Regions from separate parts of the Sphingobacterium ginsenosidimutans genome, predicted to be linked through region 2. Evidence: riboswitches for the same ligand, from Rfam matches in the RefSeq annotation. Region 2 holds a riboswitch; the other holds the start of a gene.
The links. Region 2 has a riboswitch for thiamine pyrophosphate ahead of thiS (sulfur carrier protein ThiS). Riboswitches for the same ligand answer to the same signal wherever they lie in the genome.

Region 1 (16,071 bases), 430 kb from region 2:
GGAGGGATTTTTGGAGATGGAGGAAATCAGTATATCCGCATCAGTCTCTGTGCGACAGTAGAAGTTCTTGAAGAATCCATCCAACGTATTAAGGATAACTTCTAGACACATTTTTCAAAATTAACATTTCAATCCGATGAAATATCCGCGATTACAGCAGACAAATAAATAGAATCCGGGTATTTCATTATGGGCTTTGAAAGACAAACACGAATAAATAATTATTCACATATGAATATTGCCATCGTAGGCGTAGGCTTAATTGGCGGCTCAGTTGCCATCCGCTTAAAAGAAACAAAATTCTGCAGTAAGATCATTGGTGTAGATAAAAGCGAAAAAAATCTTGATAAAGCCAAGCAGATAGGCTTTATCGACGAAGCAATGACTTTGGAAGAAGCAATAAAGAACTGTAAGGTACTTATATTGACTATTCCCGTTGATGCGATTTTGCAGGTAGTTCCTCAGATCCTCGATCAGGTGACGGACCAGGTCGTTATTGATATGGGGTCTACCAAGACTAACATACTGAACAAAATCAAAGATCACCCCAATAGAGGTCGCTATATTGCAGCTCACCCGATGGCTGGTACGGAATATTCTGGCCCTGAAGCAGCCGTAGCAGGCCTTTTCAAGGGCAAGATGATGGTCTATGTTGAGGCCTTTAGAACGGATGAAGATGCATTCGAAGTTACTGATGCGATCACGGATCAACTGGAGATGCGTACCTGCTTCATGAATGCGGACGAACACGATGTGCATACAGCTTATGTTTCGCATATCTCCCACCTTACTTCATTCGCATTAGCATTGACAGTATTGGAAAAGGAGAAATCGCAGGGGCGTATATTTGAGCTGGCAGGATCAGGTTTTGAATCTACAGTCCGTCTGGCTAAAAGTTCACCCGATATGTGGACACCTATCTTCAAACAGAATCGCGAAAATGTACTGGAAGTCCTGGAAGAGCATATCAAACAATTGCAATCCTTACATGATTCAATCGCCAGCGAAGATTATGACAAGTTGCATAAACTCATCAAGCGTTCAAATAAGATTAAACGTATCATTAAGTAGGGTCTGAACTGGTTTAACATAGAACAATCACAGGCTCCCGTGGGAGCTCAACTAAAAATACAAACGGGGCTATCCAAATTCGGATAGCCCCGTTTCTATTTAATTGTATTCATGCTCCCCGCAGTCTCTATTCAATTCTCCTGGGGAAGCTTTTCTTTTTATGGTTTTATTCGTCTTCCAATTCATTAAACTTATCTAAATCGAGCTTGGCCCCCACTGCATCACCGAGCTTTTCTTTGATAGCAGCACGATAAGAATATAAATCCGAATAATAAGGATTCAAGTCAATAGCTGTAGAATAATCTACCAATGCGCCATGCATGTCCTCCAGTTTTTCCTTGAGATCTGCCCGCAAAGAATACACATAAAAGTCATCAGGATTCAGTTCGACCAAACGGTCGAAATCAGACAATGCCTCAGGTAGACAGCCCAGACGTTCCAATAAGGAAGCCCGTTCTTCATACACAATAGATGAGTTGCTGTCATTTTCTTCCGCTTTCGCATAATCGTTAAGTGCTTTTTCGGAATAGCGGTAAGATTCAAACACCTTAGCACGGAATACATAGGCAGCAGTTTGATTTTCATCCAGCTCGATCGCCCGATTAAAATCATTTAAAGCCAACTCAAAGCAGGTCAATTTTAGATAGAGACTTCCTCTGAAAACAAAGAGGTTACTATCTCCTGTTGTATTTTTATTGATGGCCGAGGTATACAATTCGATCGCCTTCAGATAATCATAACAATGGACGTATTCAAGTCCTAATGAATTCAGCTCGTCCGTACTGAGTTCTTTGGGTGTAGATTCCAGCTCTTGAATAACCAGATTTTCGGCTTCAAAATAGCTCAATTCGGCCTGATTTTCCTGCCATTCCAATACACTGTGATAATTAAAATCCAATCTTTTGGCAATCTGGTAATCATAAAATGCGCCCTCATCTTCGCCAATCAAGCGATAGACCAAGCATCGGCTTGCGTAAAAATAAGGTTCCTCTTTAAAGGATTCAATTGCCCTACTATAAACAGCGATTGCTTCTTCGTAGGCTTTTATCTTAAAATAATAGAGTCCAAGGTAACTGTATGCCAGCGCACTGTTTGACAGCGCGATGACCTCCTCCAGGACTTGCACAGGATCGTTATCAGCAATAATCCCCATCGAAAAGCCCTTTAACAGGAGCTTGATGCCTTCTTGTTGGATGTGATCAAACTCATCCGGGGAAAAGGGAATGATATCCGTTGGAAAAAAAGACGAAATTGGCAAAAAAGAAAATTTAGCAAGCAATACAGGTGAGGGAAGTTTAAAATCCGCTGCTGTAACAGCATCGCCCCGAAGGGTAACAGATAGATTTGATATCATTAGCTTCATACCCAAAACTAAGCTAAATTTCAATACAAAAGAAATTTAACCGCCTCGCTTTCCTACTTAAATAGAAACGATTTAATTCAGTTCACCGGTCAAATAGAGATATTTGTACCGAACGATATCCCTCGAATTCGTAAATCTGACTAGCTTTTCACGTTTAAAGACATAATTAGAAACCTTATCTTCCATTAAACGTAAGAACTCAACAAACTCCGCGAAAAAGCTTTGGCGTTCACCGGCTGTGAACTGACTATTTCTTACAATCCAAAAAAACTGGTCTTCATTGACATGAAAAGACACTTCATTTTTCTTCTCTTTTCGAAAAATAAAAATCGGGTCATTTTCTTGGTTAATAAATAAAGCAAAACCGGTATTTCCACCATCCAGGTTTACCACAAAAGCGGAAAAATAAACGGTACCTATCTGTAAATTTTCCAGACAAATTAATTTATGCAACATCAGGTTGGCAGTTAGATCACCTAAAAGTATTAAGTTTTTATTAAAAAACAAAAAAAGACCCACAATAATGTGAGTCTTTTTAATACTAAATAGGGTATCTTATTAGAATGTGAATTTCACTGAAGCGTTCCAGGTTCTTCCTAGACCGATCAATACTGTGTTAGAGGTATTGATTCCATTCCAATATTCATTCGTCTCGCCGGCCTTCGTGTTTTCAAAAATATTTGTAGTCGCCTCAGAAATATAGAACTTGTTCAATAAGTTATTGATGTTAAATCTAAAACTTATTGCGTTTTTATCACTGATATCTATTTTATAAGAAACACCTGCATCAACAAGTTGGTAGGAAGGCAATTCTAATACTTTGCCCTGACCAGCTTGTCTTGAAGAATACAAACGATCGTAAGATCTCCAGTCTCCATCAACAGATAAACCTCTTGTGATAAAATACTTGGCACCTAAACCATAGGTTGTTTGCGCAGCATCCCCAACTTGACCACCAGTTAAATCGACCTTTTCGGTTGCCAATTCTACCCGGTTTTCATTACGGACAATTGAAACTGATTCGCCATCATATTTCCAATCACCGATAGACGCAAAACCTTTAACAGTAAATCCTCTGAACGGACGAGCAGCAAAATCCAACTCTACCCCTTTGTGGTTCTGTTTTACACCATAATTTGAGAAATAAAGATAATCTCCCTCTACTAAGATGTTCGGATCATTGGTTGGATTATACTTTGCAACATCTGCTTTTGAAGCATTTCTTGAGTTACCAGTCACCCTATTTTCCCATGTTGTCTTATAAGCATTCACATTCACATCAATGTATCTTGACATAAATTTATACCCTAATTCAAGACCTAAGATCTTCTCGTTCTCCGCATAAGGGTTCACGTCATTTCTATAGTTCATGAAGATATTGTTCTGATAAGGCTGACGTGAATAGTAACCAGCATTAGCAAAAAGACTATGTTTGCCTAAGGTATAGCTTACACCTCCTTTGGTGTTATATCCAAAATTATTAACATTTTCCGATTTTGAGTTCTCGGGTTTCTCTAAATAATATTCTCTACGGCTATTTTGCTGTTGCGAAACTGACCCTTGGAAAAACGCTGTAAAACCATTTTTAGCATATTCCAATTGACCAAATAAGCCGCCGTAACGGATCATTTGCTCATAATCCCATGCTAATCTATTTTCTGTCGATTTCGGTTGGCTTGAAAATGCCTTCCATGGATTGGTTGAATAAGTTTCTGTAATAAAGACATTATTGCCCAAGTTTACGTTACCTACGTTGGCAATTGATGACTGACCCAACATATCCGTTACCTGACGATAGTGCTCACCTTTATAATCACGCAAATCGAATCCAACATTGAAATTTAAATTCTCATTTAATTTACGGTTATAGTTAGAAACGATACCATACCACTGGTGATTGTTTACATCAGCTGCTAGGTAAGGGCCTTTATTGAATTTATCTGTTCTCTTGGTTTGACCACCACCACTCGCTACTGAAGCATAAACAACGGTAGATAATGAAGATTTATCATCAATAGTCCAGTCCCAGTTGAAATTGGCTACCGGTTTATGGTAGTAATTTTTACGGTAGTTAACTTCGGTACCATTAACTGTCTCGACATTACTATTGTATCTTCTTCCATTTTTCAAGTAGTTGTCCAATGTTGAAGTGAAACCTTGATTATGCCATTGTGGAGCACCAGTAACCATTAAGTTAAAGTTATGCTTATCGCTCGCTTTATAACCCACAGACAAGAAATAATTTTGTCCCTGCCCTTGCGTACCATTCACATATCCATCACCGGACCAATGCGTAAACATTGCTGAAACAGCAAAACCGTTTTTCATCATTCCAGTACTATAGCCTACAGTTCCTTTCATCAACATATCATTACCGACTGTCGTCCGCACAAAACCGCCTTCTTTCATATCTGTGGACTTGGTTACAAAGTTGATTGTTCCCCCTACAGATGAAATCGCTAGTTTGGAAGAACCCAAACCACGTTGGATCTGTACCAAAGAAGCAATATCTGTAAGGCCAGACCAGTTAGACCAATATACACGGCCATTATCCATTCCATTCACCGGCTGACCATTCAATAAAAATGCTGTATTGGATTGGTCAAAACCACGTGTAGTCATTGAAGATTCACCAAAACCTTTCGCCTGCCCTGTAATGTAAACTGATGGCGTATTCGCCAAAGTTGACGTGATATCTTGCGCACCTACTTTTTCTTCAATTTCAAGTCTATTAATCGTTGAAACTGCGATAGGCGTTTTTCTCCCAGCAGCAATATCAATAACACCATGACCAACAACAACAACCTCATCTAAATCCGTTGAAGTACCCTCCGAAAAAGTCGGATTAATATTCAACGATTCGCCCGATTTCAACATGATGTTTTCAATGACAACTGGTTTTTCACCAATGTAGGTCACTTCAACTTTGTAGGGACCTCCCTCTTGAAGATTTGAAATTTGAAATTTTCCTTGAGCATCAGCTGAGCCGCTTACAACTTGTCCACTTGGGATGTGGGTAATTTTAATGGTTGCTCCTTTAACTGTTTGTCCAGTAGCCTCTTTTACAACTCCTGAAACCGAACTAGTATTTGCCGTTTGTGCATGAACCGCGCCATAGCTAGCAAAAACAAGTGCAAAAAAAAGTAAAGACTTTTTCATCTTAGATGTGATTGTTTTGTTTTTTGTGCCGCAAAATTAGGAATTGATTGTCTTTTTAACTAATTTTAACACTAGCACAACTGTAAACAGTCCGTTTATATTAACTTCAAATTTTAATCTTCCATAGATTAAGCTTGATTTTAGAATCAAAACAGCAAGTCAAAATTAAGCCCGTTAATAGGAATACAACAAAAACATTGTTTTAATGAAAATATATCAAAAGTAGTTAGAATAAAATTTTGTCTCCTTTGAATAAGTCAACACATTCTTTTATTTCTGTTTTTTATCCGGATATCTACCTGAGACATCCTTTATTATTACAGCGGAGCATAAGGTCTTAGCGTTTTTTAATCAAACACAGCATCCCTTAAGATCAAAATGGCTATATTTAAGTACTAATAAAAAACTATGTTGTCCATTGAACAAGCTTACGCAGGTGTTCTTGAACCTGCATTGATTGAAGAAATTATAAAGAATGCTCGCATCAAAACTTTCCGTGAAGGCGACCTCATCATCGATACCGATCAATACATCAGCGCAATGCCCTTATTGTTAGCGGGAGCGATCAAAGTCGTCCGCGAGGATGAAGCCAGAGGAGAACTCTTACTCTATTATCTTGAACAGGGACAGACCTGTACTATGTCTATCGCCTGTTGTCTGGGAAATAAAAAAAGTGAAATTCGGGCTCGGGCTGAAAAGGATACAACCGTAGCCATGATCCCCAATGAACAGGTCAATGACTGGATGGGAAAGTACCCTTCCTGGCGGAATTTCATTATATCGAGTTATGCCAGCCGGATGAATGAAATGCTCCAGGCTGTAGATAATCTTGCATTCTCCAATATGGAAGAACGTATCCTCAATTACCTAAAAGCTAAAGTAAATCTTACCAACGACCGGATTCTAACCCTCACCCATCAAGATATTGCATCCGATCTGAACACTTCCCGTGTTGTCGTCTCTCGGATCTTAAAAAAATTGGAAAATGAAGATAAGATTGTACTGCTCAGGAATGAGATCAGAGTATTGATTTAACAGCAGAAATAAATTCATATCAAACGGATATGGAGCTTATACTATCGAATTTAAATACCTCCTATTGTTGTCCTAGCTTTACGCCCTATAGATCCAAAAACATTTGTACCTTTATTGTGAGCTGAATGTTCGATTCACATGACACAATTTAATATGAAAACAGAAAACATAGGATTTATAGGATTAGGAAATATGGGGAATCCCATGGCAAAAAACCTTGAAAAAGCAGGATTTCCGCTTGCCGTTTACAACAGAAACATCGCCAGAACAACAGACTTTGCAGCACAATCAACTGTTTATAGTGAAGTCACAGATCTGATCGGGTCCAGTGATGTGGTTTTCACCATGCTGACAAACGATACCGCCGTCGAGGAGGTTTACGGTAAAATTCTTGAACAGCCTATCAGCGGAAAATTATTTGTGGATATGAGTACCATCGCTCAAGATGTGAGTATCAATCTTGCCAATAAGCTAAAAGCGAAAGGTGCCGCATTTCTGGATGCTCCGGTCGCTGGAAGTACCAAACCTGCTGCCGAAGGTACATTGATCATTATGGTCGGCGGAGAACAGACCGACCTTGAACGTGCCAGACCTTACCTTGAGAAGATGGGAAAATCCATTAAACATCTTGGTGAAAGTGGCAAAGGTATTGCCGCCAAACTAGCCATAAATTATTTTCTATCAATCATCTATCAAGGTTTGGCCGAAACCATCTTATTCTCTGATCAATTAGGGATTGAACGTAGTGAAATGCTAGAGATTATCAACGATAGTGCCAGTGGTAGCGGAGCAACAAAAGTAAAAACACCTTTGCTCGTTGAAGGAAATTATACCGCAGCATTTGCGCTGGATCTGATGTTAAAAGATATCCGGTTGGCACAACAGGCGGGAGCCTCCTATCCCCTTCTTGGCACCTTGCTCGACACCTATCAAAAGGCGCATGACAGCGGTTTGGGACAATTGGATGTGATCGGAATTATTGAATCAATAAAACCTTCCTGAGCCTAAATTTGTTTATCAAGCACACGAAGGATTTTCACCGGAAACAGCGGTATTATCTTTAATCACACAGGCCATCTGACGGCTAAAAAAATTAAGAACAGATGAAAACAGCTTTGACATTTTTTCTATTAACTATGGTTACCATGGGTATGAAAGCACAGGAGTTAAAACAAGTATCCTACAAAGACGGAACACAGCAACTGAACGGACTTATCACGTCCAACGCCAACAAAAAAGGGCCTGCGGTCCTTATTTTACCCGCATGGAAAGGCATAGATAACGAGGCGAAACAAGCCGCATTGCAACTTGAAAAAGAAGGTTATATTGCTTTCATTGCCGATATCTATGGTGAAGGAAATATCCCCGCCGACAATACAGCGGCTTCGAAAATCGCCAGCCATTATAAAGCAGACTACAAGGCCTATCAGCAGCGCATTGCGGCTGCTCTGAAACAATTGAAGGAAGCTGGAGCTGATTCCGAAAAAATTGCAGTAATCGGTTACTGTTTTGGCGGAACCGGAGCACTGGAAACAGCACGCGCTGGTTTTCCTGTGGCAGGAGTGGTCAGTATTCATGGTGGACTCTCCAAATCAGCCGACAGACCTAATGCAGCGATCAATGTGAAAGTATTGGTTGAACATCCCGCCGCTGACAAAAGTGTATCAAAAGAAGATTATGATGGGTTAGTCAAGGAACTTAATGAAGGAAAAGCGGACTGGCAGATCATTACCTATGCCAATTCTGGCCATACCTTTACCAATCCGGAATCACCTGAATATAATCCTGTCATGGCCAAACGTGCTTGGGAGCATACTTTACTATTCCTAAAAGAAGTACTAAACTAAAGCATATAAAGCCAAAGCTTCCCCTATTCAAATGAACTGTCATTCCAGATCAATAGCGCCCCATCCCATTATTTTCCAGTTATTGGTACTCTTGTTTTGTACGACTGTGGCACGATCCCAAACGATAAAATCAATGGAAATCGGGGCACCTACCCAAGCGATCTTGTTCGTTACCAATGAATCCGATAAATCAACGGATTTCGCGATGCGTCTCCATGATCAAAAGGCAAATGAAATTATTAGACAGGTTCCCTATAGTACCACCAAACTCCTGGTCTCAAAAACAGATGCCCAAAAATTTACTTTTGTTGTCAACAAGCGTAAGTGGACAGTGGATGTACCGACCCTCAAACAACGAAATGCCATGATCCTGTTTGATGGCCAGAGCAGACCAAAAGTGATCTATGACAGTCAAAGCTATCTACAGGCCGCAAAGCCAATAATGACAAATAATAAGCAGACAAGTACAGCTCAAAAAGCGCTTAAATACGATGCGAAACTATTCTTCGATTCCATAGCAGCTATTCCGTTTAAACCATCCAGGCAATATGCTGAGGCCGTCATTTCCCGCCCCAGTCTTCCGATCTACTCCACGCAGAAAAAAGGCAAATATGACGGAACTTATATTTCGCAGACTTTTACAGGGGAGAACCTCGAAAAACCCAGCGGCATTATAACAACCGTTTATCAGCGAGGCAAAGAACTCTCGGCAAACAATTTGGCTAATGGGGTCAACTATTACACCAAATATTTTTACAACAAATGGGGATTAATCGATTCGATACAACAGCTTCAAAACAGCAAATGGTCCTCTAGTACAATTTATCAATACTTACCGCATGCTATTCTCATTACCGATCCTGAGCGGCGAACCGTCTCCATCCAGCATTTAAATGATCAATATCAATTGATCCGGGAGGAGTCCATTCATTTCGTTTACCAACGGATGCATTGGGTCGACCACCGTTACAATGAAAATGGGCAGCTTATTGAGGAAGTTTCAGGGCTAAATGACGCTATCGAAAAACGTACACTGTATTATTATGATACCCAAAAAGCAGACAATTTCTCTTCGTGGCAGGTATTTGACCCAACAGGGAAGCTCACTGCCGAATCCAAAATAGCTGTGCAAGACAACGAAAGCACCTATCTGTTTTATCGTGATGGTACATTGGAATTGAAAATAGTCTCAAAGGACCTGGGCGACCACCAATACGAGAGCACTGTATTTGACAAACAGGATAAAATTACCTCTAAAACAATACAAAAAAAGGAAAGTTCCTCCAATTCTCAATAATTCAAACGCGCAAACTGAAATAGAAGCAAGCAATAAACCATCATTTGTCATTAGTGAAAAAACGGAAATTAATAAGTCAACGCCACCCTTTACTGTATTTTCTCGCTGTCTGGGCAAGAAGGACACAAAGAAAAGCCATTTGGTTACTGGATAATAAAAAGTACACAAAAACCAAGTCTACAACAGCGCTGCAGTACCGCATCAAAAAACACCAGTCTGTTTTATTAAAGAAGCTGGGAGAAAACAATATGCAGCTGCAGATCAATAAAGTGACCAATCTAAAGATTGCAGCAAAGCAGATCAATGGTGTACTGATCCAGCCCGGTGAAACCTTTTCATTCTGTAGACTGGTCGGCCAGCCCACACAGAAGAAAGGCTATCTTCCGGGGATGGAATTATCTTTTGGCGAAGCACGGGCAGGTATAGGCGGTGGAATCTGCCAGATTTCCAACCTGATCCATTGGCTTGTTATCCATAGCCCGCTGACAGTCACAGAGCGTTATCACCATTCTTTTGATCCGTTTCCCGATGATGGGCGTGTATTACCTTTCGGAAGTGGTGCAACGGTATTTTACAACTATCGTGACTATCAGTTTACCAACAATACCCCCTATACGTTTCAGATTAATCTCTGGTTTACCGAAAAATGTCTTGAAGGTGAACTGAGGATCGATCAGGAGCTCGATTTTGCCTATCACGTCATTGAAAAGGAGCATCAATTCCTTAAAATAGGAGATCAATTCTATCGAAAAAATGAAATCTGGCGGGAAAAATTCCTAAAATTTCAGGGTGGAAAGGTTGTTGATACGGAACTCCTGACGAAAAATTTTGCCCGCGTCACTTATACCCCTCCTGACTACACGGAATTGCCAGCTGAAGACAATATAAATTCTTAACAAGCAGCTTAGCTGCACGAGATCATTTTGACATCATCCTCTACTCGTTGTCGGTTCAATCTATTTCCCATCTAATACTGAAAATGTCTGTCAAATCGCTCGCTGTCATTTTTACCATTCACGGACCGAATAAAACAGGGGTTATAAAAAGTCCTTTTTTTTGTCTAAATTTGATATGGCTTTGGGGGTATTCTGTATAGAATTGAGATAGTCCCTTCGAACCTGATTCGGTTTATACCGGCGTAGGGAAAAGCAACCGCTTACGTATATTACAATATACCGGACAGCCCATCTGTCTCATTTCTTCCTGACAAAGCCACGTACAAACATAGCGAACAAAAAGGAATGGAAGATTTAATTATCGATCTGTTAGCACAGGTCAGACGACAAAAACCACTTGTACATAATATTACGAATTTGGTAGTGATGAATAGCACCGCCAATGCACTCCTTGCTCTTGGAGCTTCCCCAGTCATGGTTCACAGTCCATCCGAAGTACGCGAGGTTGTTGATCTTGCCCAGTCGTTGGTACTTAACATCGGCACATTGAGTGAACTTACTGCCGAGTCCATGCTTGTAGCAGCAGAACACGCCAATAACATTGGCCGCCCTTGGGTATTGGATCCTGTGGGTGCGGGAATATCCGCTTTTCGCAATGACTTATTGGCAAATCTCCTGGAATTAAAGCCCACTGTGATACGGGGAAATGCATCAGAGATCATGAGCCTTTACAATTTCAACCAGGTCAATACCAAAGGAGTAGACAGCACCGCAGACAGCAAAGCTGCTATCGGCTTTGGTAAAGCATTACAAGAACAATTGGGATCTATCATCTGCATCTCCGGAAAGGTAGACTATATCCTGTCCGAACAGCATACCGCAGAGGTACACAATGGGCACCCCTTGATGCCCCAGGTTACCGGACTTGGCTGTAGCGCAACTGCACTCATCGGTGCATTTTTAGCAGTCACAGACCATCCTTTTGAAGCAGCGACCGCCGGTGTCTCCCTTTTGAGCTTAGCAGGTGAACTGGCAACAACGCGATCCTCTGGTCCGGGTTCCTTACAGATGAACCTCTATGATGAGCTCTATCTGCTGAATGAAGAGCGTATCCGGATGCATCTCAACTTGAAGCATTATGGCAATTAATCCCCTATTTCCTTACCCCTTGTATCTGGTTATCTCCGAACAGGACTGCTACCCACAATCTTGGCTCCACGTTGCCGAAGAAGCCATAATCGGCGGTGTGGATATTATTCAGTTACGCGAAAAGAACGAAACGCCGACAGGGTTTCTGGAAAAAGCCAAGAAGCTAAAACAGCTTACCGATCGCTACGGAATCCCATTGGTCATCAATGATGCCGTGGATATTGCGATTGAAATCGAGGCCTGGGGGGTGCATGTCGGACAAAATGATCGTCAACCTATAGCAATAAGGGAAAAATACGGACATCGTCTTCAAATTGGCTGGTCGCTTGAAGATCGGACACAACTTGACAGCAAACAGATGGCCGCTGTAGACCACCTTGGTGTCAGCCCAATCTTTCCAACAAAAACAAAAACAGACACCATTACAACCTGGGGAATCAGTGGATTGGCTGAGTTACGTAATCTAACTGAAAAGCCCTTGATCGCCATCGGAGGTATGAACCTGGATACCAGTGCAAGTGCCTGGCTGTCTGGCGCAGATTCCATTGCAGTCGTATCAGCAATTTGCCAAAGTAAAAATCCAAGAGAGCGTAGCGCTCAATTAAAGGAATTATTAACATGAACATAACGAAAAAATATACAGTGCCCACTGTACTGAGCATTGCGGGGTTTGATGGCAGTGGCGGAGCCGGTATCCAAGCTGATACGAAAACTATATCAGCCCTTGGATGTTATGCCATGAACGTCTTAACGGCATTACCAGTGCAAAACACGCAAGGAGTGCGGAATATTTACGAGATACCGACCCAAGCTGTGCGTGAGCAACTTGATGCGATCTTCGAAGATATTTATCCCGATGCGATCAAAATTGGGATGGTTCACACGATTGAACTTGTCGAACTGATCAGCAGCTATTTGAAAGATTACCGTGGAACAATCGTATTTGATCCGGTGATGGTATCAACAAGTGGTCACAAGTTAATTCATGATGACACAATACAGGCATGTATGGACTTGCTTTTTCCACAAGCGACGATTATCACTCCCAACCTGGATGAAGTCAGTGTACTTGTTGGAAGAACCATAGCTAAGGTCCAAGAAATGGAAAAAGCAGGCATTGAACTTCTTGAAAAAGGATGTCAGTCAGTCCTTATTAAAGGTGGACACCTCCAGACAAGCGAGCTTACCTCTCTCCTCTTTCAGCAAAACGCATCACCGTTGGTATTTAAATCAGAAAAAATTGACAGCAAAAATACACATGGATCCGGCTGTTCTCTTTCTTCAGCAATAGCGAGCCAGTTAGCGCAGCAATTCCCCCTTGCTGAGGCTGTCGCTACCGCTTTAGATTATGTCCACGAGGCAATTAAGGCAAGCAAAGACCTCGTTATTGGCAAAGGAAATGGGCCACTTAATCATTTCCACAACCCTTCTAAACTTATTTTTCATGAAATGGAGCGATAAAGCCTGGGATGCTATAAGACCAATTTATGCTGATATCTTAGCCATGCCTTTTATTTCCGAGCTGAGCAATGGCAGTCTACCGCTGGAAAAATTTCAATTCTATATGCGCCAGGATGCTTTCTATCTGGAGGAATTTGGACGTGTTTTAGCTTTTATCGGTGCAAAGAGTGCCGATAATCAACAAGCCCTGGATTATTTTGAATTTGGGCGCAATGCACTTATCGTCGAAAAAGCGCTGCATGAAAACTATTTTAAAGAATTTGGCCTGGATCCGGAAGACGACAACAAGATAGAACCCGTTTGCCACCATTACGTGCATTTTTTAAAAAGTGTGGTCGCCTTTGAGCCTATTGAAGTCGCTATGGCTGCGACTTTGCCCTGCTTTTGGATTTATAAAGAAGTTGGCGACCACATCGTTTCGATCGCCAGTGGCGACCAAAACCCCTATTCCAAATGGATCGATACCTATAGTGGTGAGGACTTCGCCGAGGGTGTGAACAAAGCCAAAAATTACGTCGATCAAATTTCTGAACAAACTACTGCAACAAATCGGGAGAAAATGCGACAAGTATTTATAACAGCTTCCCGATTGGAATATCATTTCTGGCAGGCAGCTTACGAAAAGAGAATGTGGTAACAAAAAAACAACAGTTAAATTGTTCGATAGCGAACACCAGTTGTTCAAAAATGGGCAATAGGAGAAAACGTCTAAAAGTAAAAAAAGATGTTTATCAGCGATTTACATGGTTTTTAAATTTTGGCACCACTATTATAGATGTAAGGAAGGAAATGAGGCTGTTTTTCGAAATTAAAATAAAAATTATAATAGCATAGAATTAAAAACTACTAATAGACAAAACCATGAAAAGAATTTTAACCATCGCCTTTATTTCATTTTTATACGTGGCTCAGGCCCAAGAACGTGAAACCCGTAAAATTTCTGCTCCGGATGGCATTTCTGCAGCGACATCGCTACGTGTAGATTACGTTCAATCCAATCGCAATGAAGTTGTTGTTGAAGCTGACAATGCGGAGCATCTGTCGCTGATAGAGACAAATGTTAAAAATGGCATATTACATGTGCAATATAAACGGAATTCACAGATCAGAAATGCAAGAAACAACCGTGTAACGGTATATTCGAGTAAAATTCCGACAAGTTTTTCGGCTTCTTCCAGTGGATCAATCTACAGCAACGAAACCATCAAGGCAAACAAAATATCTGTCAATGTTTCTTCATCGGCCAGAATTACACTTAAAAAATTAATTGCTGATGATATTTCACTTTCAACAAGTTCCTCGAGTAGGTTAACGGCTGATGTAAGTGCAAAAAATCTAACGGTAAATTCAACAAGTTCGTCAAGACAGGAAATTGCAGGAAGTGCGACGAATCTGGATTTAAATACCAACTCCTCCGCATCAGTTGACATGGCCGCTTTTACAACAACCAATGCGGAGGTCAATGCCAGCACATCGGCTGGTGTTACCTTAAGTGTTAAGGATAATCTGCACGGTAAAGTTTCTACCTCGGCAAAGATATCCTTAAAAAATCAGCCACGAAATGTCCAAGTTGACAAATCGACAAGTGGCCGAGTCGTTATGTAATTTTAGTTTAGGTCTTTAAAAAAGACTGTTTATTTATGTTTAATGTTTAGTTAGCTAAAGGTGGCGCCCTCCCCAGTGCCACCTTTTTTTGCCTGTTCGGCCTATCCTCATCGGTCAGAAACTGGATTAGTTTATTTCCAAACAGCCTGTTAACAGGAGCCAATTCACCGGATATCATCTGATATTTTCGTATCTTGTGCTAAGAAACACAAGCACACATAACACACAATCCAATGGATAATTTTTTAGCAAGTAGCCTCAAGCAATTTCATGAATTCAAATCTTTGGGAGACAAGACTTTCGATCAATTGAGTGATGAGCAATTGTTCTGGCAATTCAACCCTTCCAGCAACAGTATTGCCCTCATTGTGAAACACCTCCATGGGAACATGCTTTCGCGTTGGACAGACTTTCTACATTCGGATGGTGAAAAAGAGGGAAGAGACCGCGATATGGAATTCGAAAATACCGAAATGAGCAGAGCACAACTGATCGCACAGTGGAACGAAGGTTGGGATTGTTTATTTCAAGCACTTGAATCTTTAAATGAGCAAGACCTGACCAAAACAATCTTTATCCGCGGAGAAGGACATACCGTATTGGCGGCGATCCACCGCCAACTTGCCCACTACCCCTATCACGTAGGGCAGATCGTTTACATCGGAAAAATGTGCCAGGATGAGCAATGGACATCACTATCCATTCCAAAAGGAAAATCTGCAGATTTTAACCAAGAAAAATTTGGTCAAAGCAAAAAAGTATAAATTGTAACTATTGGTTGTAGCTGTCCAATTGTTGATTGGGCAGTCATTTCGCCTAAATTTTTAAATTGCAATCGTATACTACAAATCCGTTTAAAACGTTACATGGAAGGAACTGTTTTAAGTGTTCTTTAGCAAAGAATTGATTATATTTGTGTGATCTACCGTTACTAATTCCTTTACGATTCAATCCCATGGGAATTAGCTTGTTTAGGGTTGCAAAACAAATAGCAAGTACAGGGAGCTCAATGATCTACTTGAGCGTAGACAGGTAATTTATAATTATTTACAGATGAAAAATTCGATTAAGATCATCAACAATTACGAGTATAAAAAGTTATTCTTACCTGATGTTTCTGAGCATAATCTATTTAACGAAAGTAAAATCCAGGTTTATCGAATCGAAAATTATCTTCGAAGCATTTTA
Region 2 (16,071 bases):
AGATGACCATCACCAGTCCAGCCATTTTTCTCCCGTTGCGGACAATCTGTGGGATAACCCATTAAGTTGGACAGATAGGCATTGTTGGTTGCTTCCCATAAACCGTTTATTAAGGGGGATGAAGTTTTCAGCTGACCAATTGGACGTACATCGCTATGCATGAAATAAGCTGTAACAGCGGATTCGTCCAATACAATCGGATCACTGCTGCTCACTTCGACATAGCGAAAGCCTTTATAGCCAAATTTCGCCATAAATTCATCCTCTTTCCTACCACTCAACGTCAAGATGTCGGTTTGAAAGGGTTCCAGTTCTTTATTCCCACGATAATATACATCAATATTGGACAGATCCAAGCGTCCATTTGCCTGCAATCGTTCGCCATGCTTGATTTTGATCACCGTCCCTGCCTTACCACCAATCTTGATCTTTGTCACACCGGCCATATTCTGTCCCATATCAAAGATGTAGGTTTTCTCATCCATCTTTTTCATTGATTTCGGCGAATACGATCGAACCAGGCGGATGGGCACCATCTGTTGGGAAACAATATTAGTAGAAGGTGGGTTCCGATACTGAATGGCATGCCACTGTGAATCGTCAAACTGTGGAGTATCCCATCCCGGCATCTCCAGACGGGCATCATAATGTTCGCCGGTGTAGATATTATTATAACGGATAGGTCCCGCCGCCGTCTTCCATTGTTGGTCTGTAGTTAACGTCTCCTCACTGCCATCCTGATAGACAATGCGCAGGTTCAAGCAAAATGTGGGACGATTACGCCAAGGGGCTTTATCAAAATTCCATACCGCTAATGGTTGATGATTATACCAACCATTTCCCAATACGACAGCAATGGCATTGTTTCCCTGCTGGATCTGACGGGTCACATCCTCCACCACATAGAGGGTACGTCTATCAAATCGGGTATACATCGGATCCAGACGATGGTCACCTATTTTTTTGCCATTTATTGAAAGCTCGTAAAGTCCCGCCACAGCAATATAGGCACGGGCAGACTTAATCGGCTTGGTCGTTTTAAATGCTCTTCTGAAATACGGTGCCGCCTGCTCGTGAATATCCTGATTATCACTGATCCATTTCCCCTTCCAGTTCTCCATCCCCATCATACCAGTCTCAAATGAAGCGATGGAAGATGTACTTTCACTCGCATTTTTGTCCCAGACACGCACTTTCCAATAGTATTTTGTCTGCCGTTTCAAGCTAATACCGTCATAATGAATCAACATCGCCGAACTCAGTCGCTTTCCGCTATTCCAGCTATTAGCTTTATTTTTTACCAATGCAAGTGAATCACTGCTTACCAAGATTTGATAAGCAGATTGCTTCGCTCCCTGTCGCTTATCGGTCAGTCGCCAGCTTAAGCGGGGATTTGATTTATCCACACCCAGCGGATTCACAAGATGTTCACAGTTCAATTCAATTGGCAGACATTCTTTTTGTTTTTGTGCATACAGTATCGAGCTTACACACAGCATCGTCATCAGTAAAATTTTCCGCATGTTTAGTTTATACTTCGTTCAGCTTTCTGTATTTCCTAGCATAGCATTTAGGTTCTTTCCTGGGTGACAATGCACACACTCAACAGGAATACAAAAAGTGTTAAATTGTTTTAGTTGATTCAAAAACGAATATATCAATTATTATCAAGATAATTAAACTGTACTGTCCTGTTATCCTGCCGATGAAAATTAATAGCAATGTTTTGGATTATTCATCAAAATAATCCTATATTAGTCCCGACTTTAGGGGTGTCTGCATATGCGGGCTGAGATTTTACCCTTATAACCTGATCCAGATCATACTGGCGTAGGGAAAAGTAAGCTATCTTCCAGATACATTACTGTATCTTGTTGTTGCCATTCCTAAAGTTTTACCAAAAAAATAAAAGGAATGGAACTAACAATCAATCATCAAATCCGATTTTTCGACCCCGCACCGGGCTCTTTGGCCGAACTTTTACAGACGGAATTATCCGGTAAAACCCAAGGTATTGCCGTGGCCCTCAACAACTGCGTTGTTCCAAAAGACAACTGGACCGCAACAGTTTTACAACCCAATGATCATATCCTACTCATAACCGCTACACAAGGCGGATAATCTCGTATGGAGCAGAATCAATTCAATATACCTAATTCCCCATTAACATGACAGCAGAAAAAATCACACAAACCCCTTTTCCAAATTCAACCAAAATCTTTGTTCCTGGTACACTCTTCCCTATCAAGGTGGCCATGCGTCAGATTTCATTGAGTCCGACCAAATTGAGTAATGGACAGATCGAGGTCAACCCGCCCATCAGTATTTATGACACCTCTGGTCCCTATACAGATGGGACACAAGAGATTGACATCCGTAAAGGACTTCCCCGTCTTCGTGATCAGTGGATCCTGGACCGCGAGGATGTCATACAGCTTGAAGGGATCAGTTCGCAATATGGTCAAAAACGTCTGGCAGATACCACATTGGACGAACTTCGGTTTGCTTACAGCCATAAACCTAAAGTTGCTGCACCGGGTAAAAATGTGACGCAATTACATTATGCCAGAAAGGGGATCATTACACCAGAGATGGAGTATGTTGCCATTCGTGAAAACCAACGGATAGAGCAACTTGCTGATAGTACACCGGGCATGGATCATCAGCATCCGGGCGAAAATTTCGGTGCCCGAACTGTCGGAAAATATATTACACCAGAGTTTGTCCGTGAGGAGATCGCCGCTGGTAGGGCAATTATCCCTAATAATATCAATCATCCGGAAAGTGAGCCGATGATTATCGGTCGCAATTTTCTGGTAAAGATCAATGCCAATATCGGTAATAGTGCAGTGAGTTCAAGTATCGAAGAAGAGGTTGAAAAGGCCGTTTGGGCCTGCCGCTGGGGTGCCGACACAATTATGGACCTGTCTACAGGCAAAAATATCCACGAAACCCGCGAATGGATTATCCGCAATTCACCTGTTCCAATAGGTACTGTCCCGATCTATCAAGCGCTGGAAAAGGTCAAAGGTGTTGCCGAAGATCTCACCTGGGAAATTTTTCGGGATACCCTGATCGAGCAGGCCGAACAGGGTGTATCCTACTTCACAATACATGCTGGGGTTCTATTGCGTTATATCCATTTAACAGCACAGCGGGTGACAGGGATCGTGTCAAGAGGTGGATCCATCATGGCTAAATGGTGTCTTTTCCATCATCAGGAAAACTTCCTTTATACCCATTTTGAAGAGATCTGTCAGATCATGAAACAGTATGATGTTGCTTTTTCGCTTGGTGATGGGTTGCGCCCCGGCGCAATTGCCGATGCCAATGACGCCGCACAATTTGCAGAGCTGGAAACTTTGGGTGAGTTAACCAAGATTGCCTGGAAGCATGATGTACAAGTGATGATCGAAGGACCGGGCCACGTTCCGATGCAGCTTATCAAAGAGAACATGGAAAAACAGCTGGAATGTTGTGACGAGGCTCCATTTTATACCCTCGGTCCACTGACAACCGACATTGCTCCGGGTTATGACCACATTACTTCTGCCATTGGTGCGGCAATGATCGGCTGGTATGGCTGTGCCATGCTCTGTTATGTAACACCAAAAGAACACCTCGGACTGCCCAATAAAAAAGATGTGAAAGATGGTGTCATCACCTACAAACTGGCTGCGCATGCTGCAGACCTAGCCAAAGGACATCCTGGGGCACAGTATCGCGACAACGCCCTGAGTAAGGCGAGATTTGAATTCCGCTGGGAGGATCAGTTCAACTTGTCATTGGATCCAGACACTGCCCGTGAATACCACGACGAAACTTTACCTGCAGACGCTGCCAAAGTAGCACATTTCTGTTCGATGTGTGGCCCAAAATTCTGCTCCATGAAAATTACACAGGAAATCAGGGATAGCGCAGCACAGGGTATGCTTGAAAAATCACAGGAATTCATCGCCCAAGGAAAGGAAATCTATTTATGATCATTGCATTGACAGCAGCGGAAGAATTCACTTCAGAACTTCAGACCATACATGCACTGTTTGAACAGGGGCTTGATCTTTTGCACTTGCGAAAATATCATTTTTCAGATGAACAAATGCAGCGATATGTAGCATCAATAGATGCAACATATCACGATAGACTGGTTCTGCATTCTCATCCGCAGCTGTCAAATGCACTTCATATTAACAGAATTCATTTAAATGAACATCATCGGCGAAACGGCATTTTTGATCCGCAGCTGACCAACTGTATCTGCTCGACATCAGTCCATCATATCAATCAGTTCAATACGCTGGACAAATGCTGGAATTATGCCTTTTTAAGTCCATTATTTCCAAGCATTTCCAAAGCAGGCTATGGGCAGCACAATGCTGTACTGGATCAATTACAGTTCCGTTCCAATTTTGATGTTCATTTAATCGGTCTGGGGGGGATAAAAGCTGAGAACTGCCTGCTTTCAATGGAAGCTGGAGCAGATGGAATCGCTTTACTTGGCGCTTTATGGCAAGCCCCCAACCCTATTCAACATTTTATTACATGCAAACATCAACTATGCTCGAAAGACTACAGTATATCTCGCAGGGACTGACACGGACAGAACAGAAGAACAACATCCTAAAGGCATTGGATGCTGGCGCCAACTGGGTCCAAATAAGGTGGAAACAAGCTGACGAGCAAGATTTCATTCGGCTTGCACAGCAGATAAAACAGATCTGTGAACAATTCGGAGCCAAATGCATCATCAATGACCATGTGAAACTTGCCAAGGAACTGGATGTCGATGGTGTACATCTTGGACTAACGGATTGTGCTATCGCCGATGCACGTCGGCTATTGGGGCCATCCAAAATTATTGGCGGTACCGCAAATAGCCTGGAAGATGTGCAAGGCCGAATAGCAGAACAATGTGATTACATCGGACTCGGCCCCTATAGACATACTGATACAAAACAAAAGCTCAGTCCATTATTAGGCCTAGCGGGATATGAAAATATCATCAACCAAATCAATCAGCAGGGACTCCCTCCTGTTCCGATTTTCGCCATCGGTGGAATCAGCAGTCTTGAAGACATTCAAAATCTGTTGCAGACAGGAGTTTATGGTGTAGCGGTATCAGGATTGATCACCCAGACACCAAACATTATTTCATCCATTAAAAATCTTTTACCATGAGCATATTACAAATAGCCGATCGCAGCTTTGCGTCCAGATTATTTATGGGGACAGGCAAATTTGGCAATCTGAACGAAATGAGTGCGGCCATTCAGGCTTCTGGTTCGCAGCTGGTTACTGTTGCACTCAAGCGGATTGACCAGCTTGCTGCACATGACGAATTAATCGCTGCAATTGATCTAACGACAATAGATCTACTTCCCAATACTTCGGGAGCAAGAACAGCAGAAGAAGCCGTTTTGGCGGCCCAACTTGCCCGAGAGGCTCTTGAAACAAACTGGGTCAAACTGGAAATCCATCCTGATCCACGCTACCTATTACCTGACCCGATTGAAACATTACGGGCAACAGAAGAACTGGCAAAATTGGGGTTTGTTGTCATGCCCTATATCCATGCAGATCCTGTGCTCTGCAAACGACTGGAAAATGCCGGAACAGCTGTCGTTATGCCTTTGGGGGCGCCCATTGGCAGCAACAAGGGGCTCCGTACATTGGACTTCCTGGAGATCATTATCGAAGAAAGCAATGTACCGGTAGTTGTTGACGCTGGAATTGGCGCCCCTTCGGACGCCGCTAAGGCCATGGAAATTGGTGCTGACGCCGTATTGGTCAATACTGCAATTGCCGTTTCCAATAATCCGCTGTACATGGCAGAAGCTTTTAAAGAAGCCGTCATTGCGGGACGTAAAGCTTATGAAGCTGGTTTGGGCCCTATCAGTTCCCGAGCGATCAGTTCGAGTCCGTTAACCTCATTTTTATTCGATTGATATAGCGCCATGAACGATTTTAAAGAGATACTTGACCAATACAACTGGGAAGAAGTTCAAACAAAGATCTATGGCGCCTCGGATCAAGATGTACTGCGTGCATTAAACCGCGCGAATTTGACACTCAACGATTTCATGGCACTTATTTCTCCCGCTGCAACACCTTATCTGGAGCAGATGGCACTTAAAGCACAGCAGATCACGCAGCGACGATTTGGCAAGACCATCCAGCTTTATGCACCACTGTATCTCAGCAATGAATGTCAGAATATTTGTACCTACTGTGGGTTTAGCATGGACAATAAGATTAGGCGAAAAACACTGAACAACACCGAATTATTACTGGAAGCGATGGCACTCAAATCCATGGGTGTCAACCATGTATTGCTGGTCAGTGGGGAAGCAAACAAAACGGTGGAAATCAATTATTTCTTAAATGCAATTGAGCTGCTCAAACCTCATTTCTCCCAAATATCGATCGAAGTCCAACCCTTGGAACAGGAAGAGTATCAATTATTACAGGCTGCAGGGGTGTATGCTATTTTGGTCTACCAAGAAACTTATCATCGGGAGGTGTATAAGAAATACCACCCGAAAGGGAAGAAATCCAATTTTGATTATCGTCTGGATACCCCAGACCGCATTGGGCGGGCCGGCATTCATAAAATTGGATTGGGGGTATTACTCGGATTGGAGGATTGGCGTGTAGACAGCTTCTTTACGGCTACCCACATCAGTTATTTGCAAAAACAGTATTGGCAGACCCGGTATTCTATTTCCTTTCCAAGGCTGCGACCAGCCGAAGGCTCTGTAGCGCCCAATTTCCACCTCTCGGACAAGCACCTGCTCCAATTGATCTGTGCTTACCGCTTATGGAACGAAAATCTGGAAATCTCAATTTCCACCCGGGAAAATGAAAGCTTCAGGGATCATATCATTCCCATCGGGGTGACAACAATGAGTGCAGCCTCAAAAACAAACCCCGGTGGCTATGTGGTAGATCCACAAGCCCTGGAGCAATTTGAGGTCAGTGACGAACGGGATATGGAAACCATAAAAAATCAAATCCGGAAAATGGGATATGACCCGGTGATGAAAGATTGGGAAAGCAATTACTCAGGATTAGTACGTTAGGCAGATGAAAGAAGACCTTATTTTCGAACGGTATAGCCGACAGATTTTTATCGAGGAAATCGGTGTTGTGGGGCAACGAAAAATCATGAATTCCAAGGTGCTTATTGTGGGTGCTGGAGGATTGGGAAGCCCCGTATTACAATATCTAGCCGCAGCAGGCATCGGTCGTATTGCTTTAGTTGACTTCGACCAGGTCGAACTTCATAATTTGAATAGGCAAGTGATCCATAGTGAAAAGCAGCTACATGTCAGCAAAACAAAAAGTGCAGCCGATTACATCAAACAGCATAATAGTACCATTGACTTTCAACCGGTACAGCTGAAGCTCGAGGCTGACAATGCAACAGAAGTCTTAGCACCCTATGACATCATTGTGGATTGCTGTGACAACTTCAAGACGCGTTATCTGCTCAATGAAACCTGCGTCAGGCTGAACAAGCCCTTAGTCTATGGAAGTATATATGGATTCGAGGGGCAATTGGCCGTATTTAATTATCAAGGAAGCAAGCACCTCCTGGACCTATTTCCAACAGTTCCCTCTCCTGAACAAGTACCCAATTGTGATAAAAATGGTGTACTAGGGCCATTACCAGGCATAATAGGGAGTATGATGGCTATGCAGGTGCTCAAAATGGCTGCCGGCCTGCCCGTAGATTGTAATCAATTGACTCTTGTCGATACCTATCACTGGCGCTTTACGAAGCTTTCTTTTTAAGATATAACTTAACGAGCTCTCCTATCTGCGGAGAGCTTCTTCTTAAAATTCATCTAAAACAAGCATTGGCAAACAATATTTTCTAATTTTAGTTTATATATTAGCAAGCTAAATGTCAACTATACAATCTGGAATGAAAAAAGTAATCTATCCATTACTATCACTCGCTTTATTGCCTTTATTTTCAATTGCCCAAGAGACAAAAATCACCGCTGATGATCTCTTTGCCAAAGCACGTAAGGTCGCTTTTGATTCAAAAGACTATCCGCAGGCCATCCAATTATCGAAACAGGCGCTTGTACAGGCACCAGAGTATACCGACATCAGCATCTTTCTGGGGCGTCTTTATACCTGGTCAGACAAGATTGATTCAGCCCGGACGCTCTTTCATGAGCTAGATAAGAAAAATACAAAAGATGAAGACTTCTTTTTAGCTTATGCAGCGCTGGAGTACTGGAATAACCAGGCTGAGAAAGCGAGCCAGCTGACCGACAAAGGGCTGGGTTTTCACCCGCAATCACAGGATCTCCTGTTGTTGAAAGCCAAGATCAACTATAGCGCCAATCACTATGAGGTCGCCGAAAATGCAGTGCATCAACTCCTCAAACTAGACCCAAAAAATGCGGAAGCGCGATCTTTGGCCAAAAACATTGAGGAATATACCGCTAAAAACGCCATTGGTTTAACCTATAATTTCGTCTATTTTGACAAACAGTTTGACAATAATTGGCATATCGTTGGCTTAAGCTATAAACGTGCTACCCCGATTGGATCTGTGATCTTTAGAACAAATTATGCAAATAAGTTCGCTGAGAATGGTGTACAGTTTGAAATGGAAGCTTATCCACGTCTATCCAAAATATTTTACCTCTATGTCGGAGCAGCATACTCCAATAATGTAGGCATATTTGCCAAATACCGTACAGGTGTCTCCTTATACGCCAACCTACCCAACAGTTTTGAGGGGGAAATCGGATACCGACAGCTTTATTTCAGTGATAATATCTGGATGTATACAGCTTCCGTCGGGAAGTATTACCAAAACTTCTGGTTTAATCTCAGGACATACCTCACACCCGGCGAGAAGAATATTTCCCAATCTTATACCGGCACAGTGCGTTACTATACCAAAGGTGCAAACGATTACTTCGGATTTAGTGCCGGAACAGGTTTGAGTCCCGAGGAAAACCGGAATAATCTATTGGACAACGCTCCATACAAATTAAAGACATTCAAAGTAGGTGCTGAGTATAATTTTTCGGTTAAACAAAGCAACCTATTCTCGATCTCGAGCACCTATTATAACCAAGAATTCCGACCAAAAGAAAAAGGAAATCAACTGGATATCATCCTAGGCTATATCCGCAAATTTTAGTCTTTCTTCAAGGGTCTAAAATAGTTGACATAGACACTGTCTGGTAACAATCTTTTTTGGGTATAAAACAGTTTGTTCTTGCGCTTAAACAATTCAAAGCACTTGGACAATTCTTCTTTTGCATTATCCGGGGCCACATCTTCATTGAATGTGCCATCCAGTTGATATAATTGGCCCTCAGAAAGGTGATAATTACCGCGCACAAAGTCAATCAGTTGATTCTTGCTCTGCATCATGGCGATCCCCTCTCCTTTCGCTGATGCGCCTTTATCAAGGCCTTGACCAATCCAGGTCACTTGAGTTGGAGTTTTTAGGGCAAAATTTTCTCTATAATATGCCAGTACCGAAGGAGCAATGTCAAAATGGCTCACAAAATTGTGAAAGGTCTTTGCTTCTTTTAGCAGGGACGAATAAATCAATAGTGGCACATGATAACGGTCTATTTTACTCTGTAAAGGTATCTCCGGCATAGCGTGATCTCCCGTGATAATAAAAATGGTATTCGCAAAATCCGGTCTTTTTTTATATTCCTTAAAAAACTGTGCCATCGCATCGTCCAAATTTAAAACTGAAACAAGCTGTGTCCGGTTCTCCAGGGCCCATTTTTTTTGCGTCGGAGACAGCTCCATAGATGCGATTCGCTGATCAAATAACTGCTCATAATGGGCTGCATTATTAATTAAAAAAGGATTGTGTGTCGATAGCGTCAGCAGGACATGGAAATAGGGATTCTCCTGCACTTTTTGTACTTCAAGCAATTTGCTAAATACAGCCTGATCTTCATATCCCCAACTTTCGCCTCCTTTTTCCGGTAACTTCTTATACGGTGGACCAAAAGCCTCCTGGTCAATGAGTCTATCAATTTTGTTATAGTCCATGAATTTTTTCATGAAATCGAAATTAGAATGACCACCATAGAAAAATCCGGTATTAAACCCGTTATGCTTTAGAATGTTGAACAGATTAAAGTTATCCGGCAAAGTATCCTGCTCAAGGAAACCATGCATGGCGAAAGGCAATGAGCCAGTTAATGTAGGCAATACCGAAAATGTCCTTCCCGAGGAGCTCATATTATTATCCCAATACAAGGATTGTTTTTTCAACGCACCTATAAATGGCGTAAAGTTGCCAATATAACCATTTTCCGAACTATAGGCATGTCCCAAACCTTCAATAACAAGAATGAGCAAATTCGGTGCCTTCGTTGTCTTGTTTAAATAGGCTCCCAGGAAATCCTTGGTATCTTCAGTTTTCAGAAAAGGAAATTTACTATCCAGCTCCTTCGGATCCGCATCATCTTGACCGAGTACAGCCAACATTCCGGGATGCTCCGCCACATAATCGGATAAATTGGAATCAAAAAAATAACGCCATTTACTTCGACTTGCATTGGCCACAAATTCATCTTTTGCTGAAGCGCTTCCCAAGATTGAAGCCGAAGAAATAAAGCAAGACACAAGGCCTATTGAGACGAAAGCAATCCCCGCATAAGCCTTTTTAAAAGTCTGCTTATTGGCTATCCAAAGCGGCACCCAGGCGATCACAATCAGTAATAAAAGTAAAGCGATATTCGTAAAACTCAGCATGCCACTGGCTTCCAAAATCTGTTTCATCTCCTCGGAACTGTAATAAAATAGGTCTGCGCCAAGCAGATTTCGCGATTCCGCAAAATACAGAAACAGAATAAATTGAATGACAACGATTGCTGATAATGATACGACCAGCAGAAACTTCGACCAAAAGCTACTGAGAAACTGAAGCAATAAATACCCTATCCCAACGCAACCAAGCACCTGAAAGGCAAAGAGCAGATTGTCTCCAAGCAAGTATTTCCCTGCCCCCACATCTGCCAGCTGGACAAAACGTCGGCCATACCACCACCATTCTATGCCGATGGACAACATGTACAACACAAAGAAAACAGCCATGACTGGACCGATTCCCTGCAATGCTAAATTTAATCGCTTACCCAAGTATTTCCAAACGGACTCATTCGACTCCTTTTGTTGAAAACCCTGTCTTGTCATTTCGCCCCAACCATGTTGCTTACGAAAGTAATCTACTACCCCCTGCACACCGGCTTTGACAACAATGGGATGAAAATATAAAGGTTCAAGAATGGCGGTTGTAAGCAAAGTCGAGAGATCCCGTTTTTTTGTATAGACCTGGTGGCTGACAAGATCAACCAAAATCGCATAAATTGAATAGAGAATTCCAGAAGCGATAACCAGCGCAAATAAGGCAAAGAAGAAAGGCCAGTTGATGATTCCTAGAATAAAAAAGATCACAAAAACAATGTAACCTGTAAATTCGACAAGAGGTCCCAAAAACTCAAAGAAAAACCAGTAAGGCATACTGATCATACCAAAACGACCGTATTTGGGATTAAACATCAGTTTTCGATGTTTCCATAAGGTCTCCATGGTGCCTCTCATCCAGCGATTGCGCTGTTTGCGCAGGACCTCTTTTGACTCCGGCACTTCCGTCCAACACAAGGGATCCGGAATATTAACGACTTCATAGGCTTGCTTTTGCTCTTCCATATAGCGCCGCATACGTACCACGAGTTCCATATCCTCACCCACCGTATTTCTGTCATAACCACCACAAGCCAGAACGATCTGACGATCAAAAGCACCAAAAGCACCAGAAATCAAAATCAATCCAGAAGCCCTGGACCAAGCCATTCGCCCCAAAATAAAGGCACGAATATATTCCAGCGCCTGCGTGCGACCCAACCAAGACTTTGGAAGATTTACCTCCGTCACGGATCCATTGACTACATTGCAATTATTGGCCAAACGTATTACGCCACCACAGGCAATAACACGTTTCTCTGTTTGTTCCAAAAAAGGTTTCGCCAATTTTAAGATCGCATCCTGTTCCAGAATACAGTCCACGTCGATACAGACGATATAATCACCTGCGGAAATGTTAACACCAACATTGAGTGCGTCCGCTTTACCGCCATTCTCTTTATCGACAACAATGAGTTTTTTAAAGGCAGGATTTTTACTTTTATAGATCCCCCGAATTTCCTTAGTTTCAATATTTCCCTGAACAAAAAAAGAAGTGGACTCGAGTTCATAAGCTGCAATCAATTTCTGCATGGAATCATCCTTACTGCCATCATTCACAATAATAATTTCCAAATTATGATAATACAGGGATAATAAAGAGCGTACATTCTCAATGATCGTCATTCCCTCATTGTAGGCCGGAGCAATCAGACTGAAGGTGGGTGCATTGGGATTAGTAGCAATAATACTATAATCGGTAAATGCGTTTTTATGTTTATAACGAAAGACTGCTCCATAAGCATATAGTCCAATCCACGTATAGATAATAAATACGGCGGCAGAATAAAGTAAAAACAGCCAAACTACAATTTCATATACAATATGGGAAAATTCTAACATTTTTTCTCTTGCAAAGCGTGTTTAATAATCTGGATAAGTTGGTCGTAAGTATCTGTTCTTTCCGAAATTTCGCGTAAATATTGATCTTCCCCTAGAACGACAAGCACTTCAGCCGCAGAGATTTTAACGGATACCTCGGCATGATTCCACAATTGTTCCTTCAAAAAGTCTTCACATTCCCTGCTCCGGGCTACTCTCATGGATTTAAGAATTTCAAGCTGCACTTCAATGGGCTGTTGATCGAAGCAGGTCATAAACTGGCTGATCGTCGTATGGTTTTCTATGGCTTGCATCGTCCGTATAGCCTGCACACGAACAGATATGGCTGAATGGTCAAGTAGGTCATAGACCGCTGTATACATCGCCATCAATCTAAATTTTCGGATCAGGCGCAAAGTAAATATAACGACCGAATCATTTGTACTCTTTAACCAACTGTAAACCTGCACATCAGAAAGTTCAGGTATATGATGAATAGAGTACAGGAGTCGCAACTGCTGCCAGTCTGATAACGGTTTATCAAAATGCTCCAAAAATCCCAGACCTTCATAGCCCTGAAAACTTACCATAGCATACTGTGCCTCCTGATAAATCGCCGTACGGTCGTCATTCAGCTTTGCCTTTATCTCCGGAATTGCCGCTTCAACATTCATTGCAGCCAATTCCTGTATACCACCGGCGATGAGATAGGCTTTTCTTTGCCTTAGCTTTCGCCAAGCCTCGTCTTCCAATTTGAATTCATAAAAGAGGCCATTGATAGCTTTTTTTGCCCCACCGGAAAATTTCCGGTCCGAAGCAACCAATACATCCAAAAAAAGTGCGCGAAATGAAGGTTCCTTGAGATGTTTGCCAAATTCCTGATCCTGTTCAGTATTCTGATCCGTTCCCACAATCGTCTCCATAATTTTATACTCAATAATCTGTCTCCAGGAATGTCGATTATGTAAGATCCTATAGCTGTAAAAACTGTAGCCCAGCACGGCTATAATCAGCAATAGCACTAGAACTAGAACGGCGATTATTGCTAGGATAAGCTCATGTAGGACGATATGCTGGGACATAATCTAAGTCTATTTATTTGTTAAGCGTTTTATTCTCAGGATAAGCTCGTTTGGACTGAATGGTTTAACCATAAAATCTGAAGCCCCAAGGTCAAAGGCCTCAACAACCACTTCCTCCTGCCCCATGCTTGACAGCACAATGACCGGAATTTTCTTTCCAATACGTTTTATCGCGGAAAGAATTTCAATCCCCGACGCAAATGGCATCATAATATCGGTCACGACCAGATCAAAATCTGATTCTCCGATCTTTTCGATCGCTTCCTGACCATTTCTGGTCAAAACAACTTCGTGTCCTTCTTTTACTAATTTGTGTTCTACGGTGCGTAAAATTAACTCGTCGTCTTCGGCAATTAAAATCAACATGCTCCTATTTATTTAAAATTTTTGTAATCAAATCCAGTCCGATTTCCATTTCTGCTTCGATAGCAGTAAATGCTTTTGACAAATCGGTATCGAAGGAAATACTAGTTTCCAGCTCTTTTGTTAGTTGAGCCAGCTTAATAAGTCCAGCAGTTGATGAAGTTCCCTTCAATTTATGCAATAGCTCCTTGATACGCTTCAGATCATTTTCTTTTTTTGCATCTGCAATCTGCGCCCTCGATGCTGTAATTTCTTTGATGACCAAGTCGAGGAAAAAGGATAAAAATGCGGGGTCATCACCCGCCTGTTCATTCAAACGCTGCAGATCCAAATGGGTTGCCAAATCTGCAGCCTCGATCTCCGATTGTTGAGAAGAATCCATCGATAACATTGCTTGCTGCAAGGCATTAAACAAATCCTGTTGTCGAATAGGTTTAGCTAAAAAGTCAGACATTCCAGCAGCTAAACAGCGCTCTTTTTCACCCGAAACATTCCCGGCAGTGATACCGATAATAGGTGTATCTTGATATTGTTTCATTTGACGGATCTGTTTTGTAGCTTCGATACCATCAACTTCCGGCATTTGCACATCGAGCAGGATAAGATCAAAATTCACTTCCTCACATGCTCGAATTGCCTCGGCTCCATTTGACACCTCTGTCAAAATTGCATCTGGCATAATACTGGCCATCATTCTTAAATTCAATGCCATGTTGACCGCATTATCATCTGCCAACAAAACCTGAATACCTTTACCATAGACATCCGTAGGTAGGGATAGATTTACTTTTGCCTGTCCAGCCTCTTCTTTATTTTGTTGGATAGCCCTGCGCAAGGTTTGATACAGTTCATCCGATTTAATCGGCTTCAGTAGACAAAACGAGCGTTCTTCCTGTCTAAACGCTGAAATTACTTCGTGCTCCTCAGAAGATGTATGTAATACAATCAACGGAATCCCCTCTCCCTGTTGCCGAAACAGTTCCTTAATCTTTTCAATGGTTTCAAGTCCCGATAAAATAGGCATATGATAATCCATCAAGATCACATCGAATCGCTCTCCTTTCATCAGCAATTGCAATGCCTCCATACCATTTTCCGCCAATACAGACTCAACCTGTTTATAAGCCAGCATGTGTTGTAGGATAACCCGATTGTTGGCATTATCATCCACCACAAGTACCCTATTTAAGGGTAGAGTGCCATCTTCCTGCTCCATCATTTCGCAGGATACCTCAATATCAAAGTAGAACGTCGATCCTTTTCCCAGTTGGCTGGTCAAATTCAACTTGCTCCCCATATATTTTAACAAATTATTGGAGATGGTCAGTCCAAGCCCGGTTCCACCATACCGTTTGCTGACAGAACTGTCTTCCTGCGTAAAAGCATCAAAAATACGTTGCTGTTTTTCCTCAGGAATTCCGATTCCTGTATCGCGCACTTCAAAACGTAGGCTTAACTTGTCGCTATTATGATGAAGCTGACTTATTTTAAACTCGATCTCCCCTTTTTCGGTAAACTTAACCGCATTGCCCAGTAAATTAATAAGGACTTGTTTAATACGGGCTTCATCAACCCATATAAAAGCAGGTAATCCTTGCTCGATATTCAAAAGCAATTCAACTTCTTTTCGCTGAGCTTGGTATAATACCACATTGATCACCTGATTTGCGATATCGTATACATTATATTTATCGACAAAAAGTTCCAGTTTTCCAGACTCAATCTTCGAAAAGTCCAGAATGTCGTTGATGATATTTAATAAACTGTTCCCAGATTCATTAATATAGCCCAAATATTGCATTTGCGTATCATTCAGCGGAGTTTTCAATAATAAATCTGAGAACCCGATCACACCATTTAGTGGTGTCCGGATTTCGTGACTCATATTGGCTAAGAATTCCGATTTGGCTTTACTTGCCAAATCCGCCATTTTTTTTGCATGTTTTAATTCCTCATTTATTTGGACGGATTCCGTGATATTTTGCGTGAAAATGATAATCCCACCGATGCTGCCATCGGTTAGATGCCATGGCCGTACTTCCCAGTTGAAGTGCTGCGG

Region 1: another riboswitch for thiamine pyrophosphate. It lies ahead of thiM (hydroxyethylthiazole kinase); the one in region 2 lies ahead of thiS (sulfur carrier protein ThiS).

The regions. Positions count from the first base shown of each region.
Region 1 covers NZ_BAAAZK010000002.1:1,186,630-1,202,700, forward strand. Annotated here, with positions in the region: gene ABFX33_RS04955 (pyridoxal phosphate-dependent aminotransferase) at 1-105, shown strand, start outside; gene ABFX33_RS04960 (prephenate dehydrogenase) at 190-1,071, shown strand; gene ABFX33_RS04965 (tetratricopeptide repeat protein) at 1,238-2,434, opposite strand; gene ABFX33_RS04970 (hypothetical protein) at 2,507-2,890, opposite strand; gene ABFX33_RS04975 (TonB-dependent receptor) at 2,993-5,593, opposite strand; gene ABFX33_RS04980 (Crp/Fnr family transcriptional regulator) at 6,002-6,628, shown strand; gene ABFX33_RS04985 (NAD(P)-dependent oxidoreductase) at 6,782-7,630, shown strand; gene ABFX33_RS04990 (dienelactone hydrolase family protein) at 7,732-8,475, shown strand; gene ABFX33_RS04995 (hypothetical protein) at 8,609-9,772, shown strand; gene ABFX33_RS05000 (VanW family protein) at 9,826-10,668, shown strand; TPP riboswitch at 10,842-10,934, shown strand; gene thiM (hydroxyethylthiazole kinase) at 11,014-11,817, shown strand; gene thiE (thiamine phosphate synthase) at 11,807-12,439, shown strand; gene thiD (bifunctional hydroxymethylpyrimidine kinase/phosphomethylpyrimidine kinase) at 12,436-13,278, shown strand; gene tenA (thiaminase II) at 13,262-13,915, shown strand; gene ABFX33_RS05025 (GIN domain-containing protein) at 14,140-14,883, shown strand; gene ABFX33_RS05030 (DUF1572 family protein) at 15,117-15,647, shown strand; gene ABFX33_RS05035 (helix-turn-helix domain-containing protein) at 15,937-16,071, shown strand, end outside.
Region 2 covers NZ_BAAAZK010000002.1:756,585-772,655, forward strand. Annotated here, with positions in the region: gene ABFX33_RS03000 (alpha-L-rhamnosidase) at 1-1,523, opposite strand, end outside; TPP riboswitch at 1,759-1,854, shown strand; gene thiS (sulfur carrier protein ThiS) at 1,915-2,121, shown strand; gene thiC (phosphomethylpyrimidine synthase ThiC) at 2,169-3,983, shown strand; gene ABFX33_RS03015 (thiamine phosphate synthase) at 3,980-4,594, shown strand; gene thiE (thiamine phosphate synthase) at 4,543-5,178, shown strand; gene ABFX33_RS03025 (thiazole synthase) at 5,175-5,945, shown strand; gene thiH (2-iminoacetate synthase ThiH) at 5,955-7,079, shown strand; gene ABFX33_RS03035 (HesA/MoeB/ThiF family protein) at 7,084-7,794, shown strand; gene ABFX33_RS03040 (YaiO family outer membrane beta-barrel protein) at 7,928-9,169, shown strand; gene ABFX33_RS03045 (sulfatase-like hydrolase/transferase) at 9,166-12,588, opposite strand; gene ABFX33_RS03050 (hypothetical protein) at 12,582-13,649, opposite strand; gene ABFX33_RS03055 (response regulator transcription factor) at 13,659-14,015, opposite strand; gene ABFX33_RS03060 (response regulator) at 14,020-16,071, opposite strand, start outside.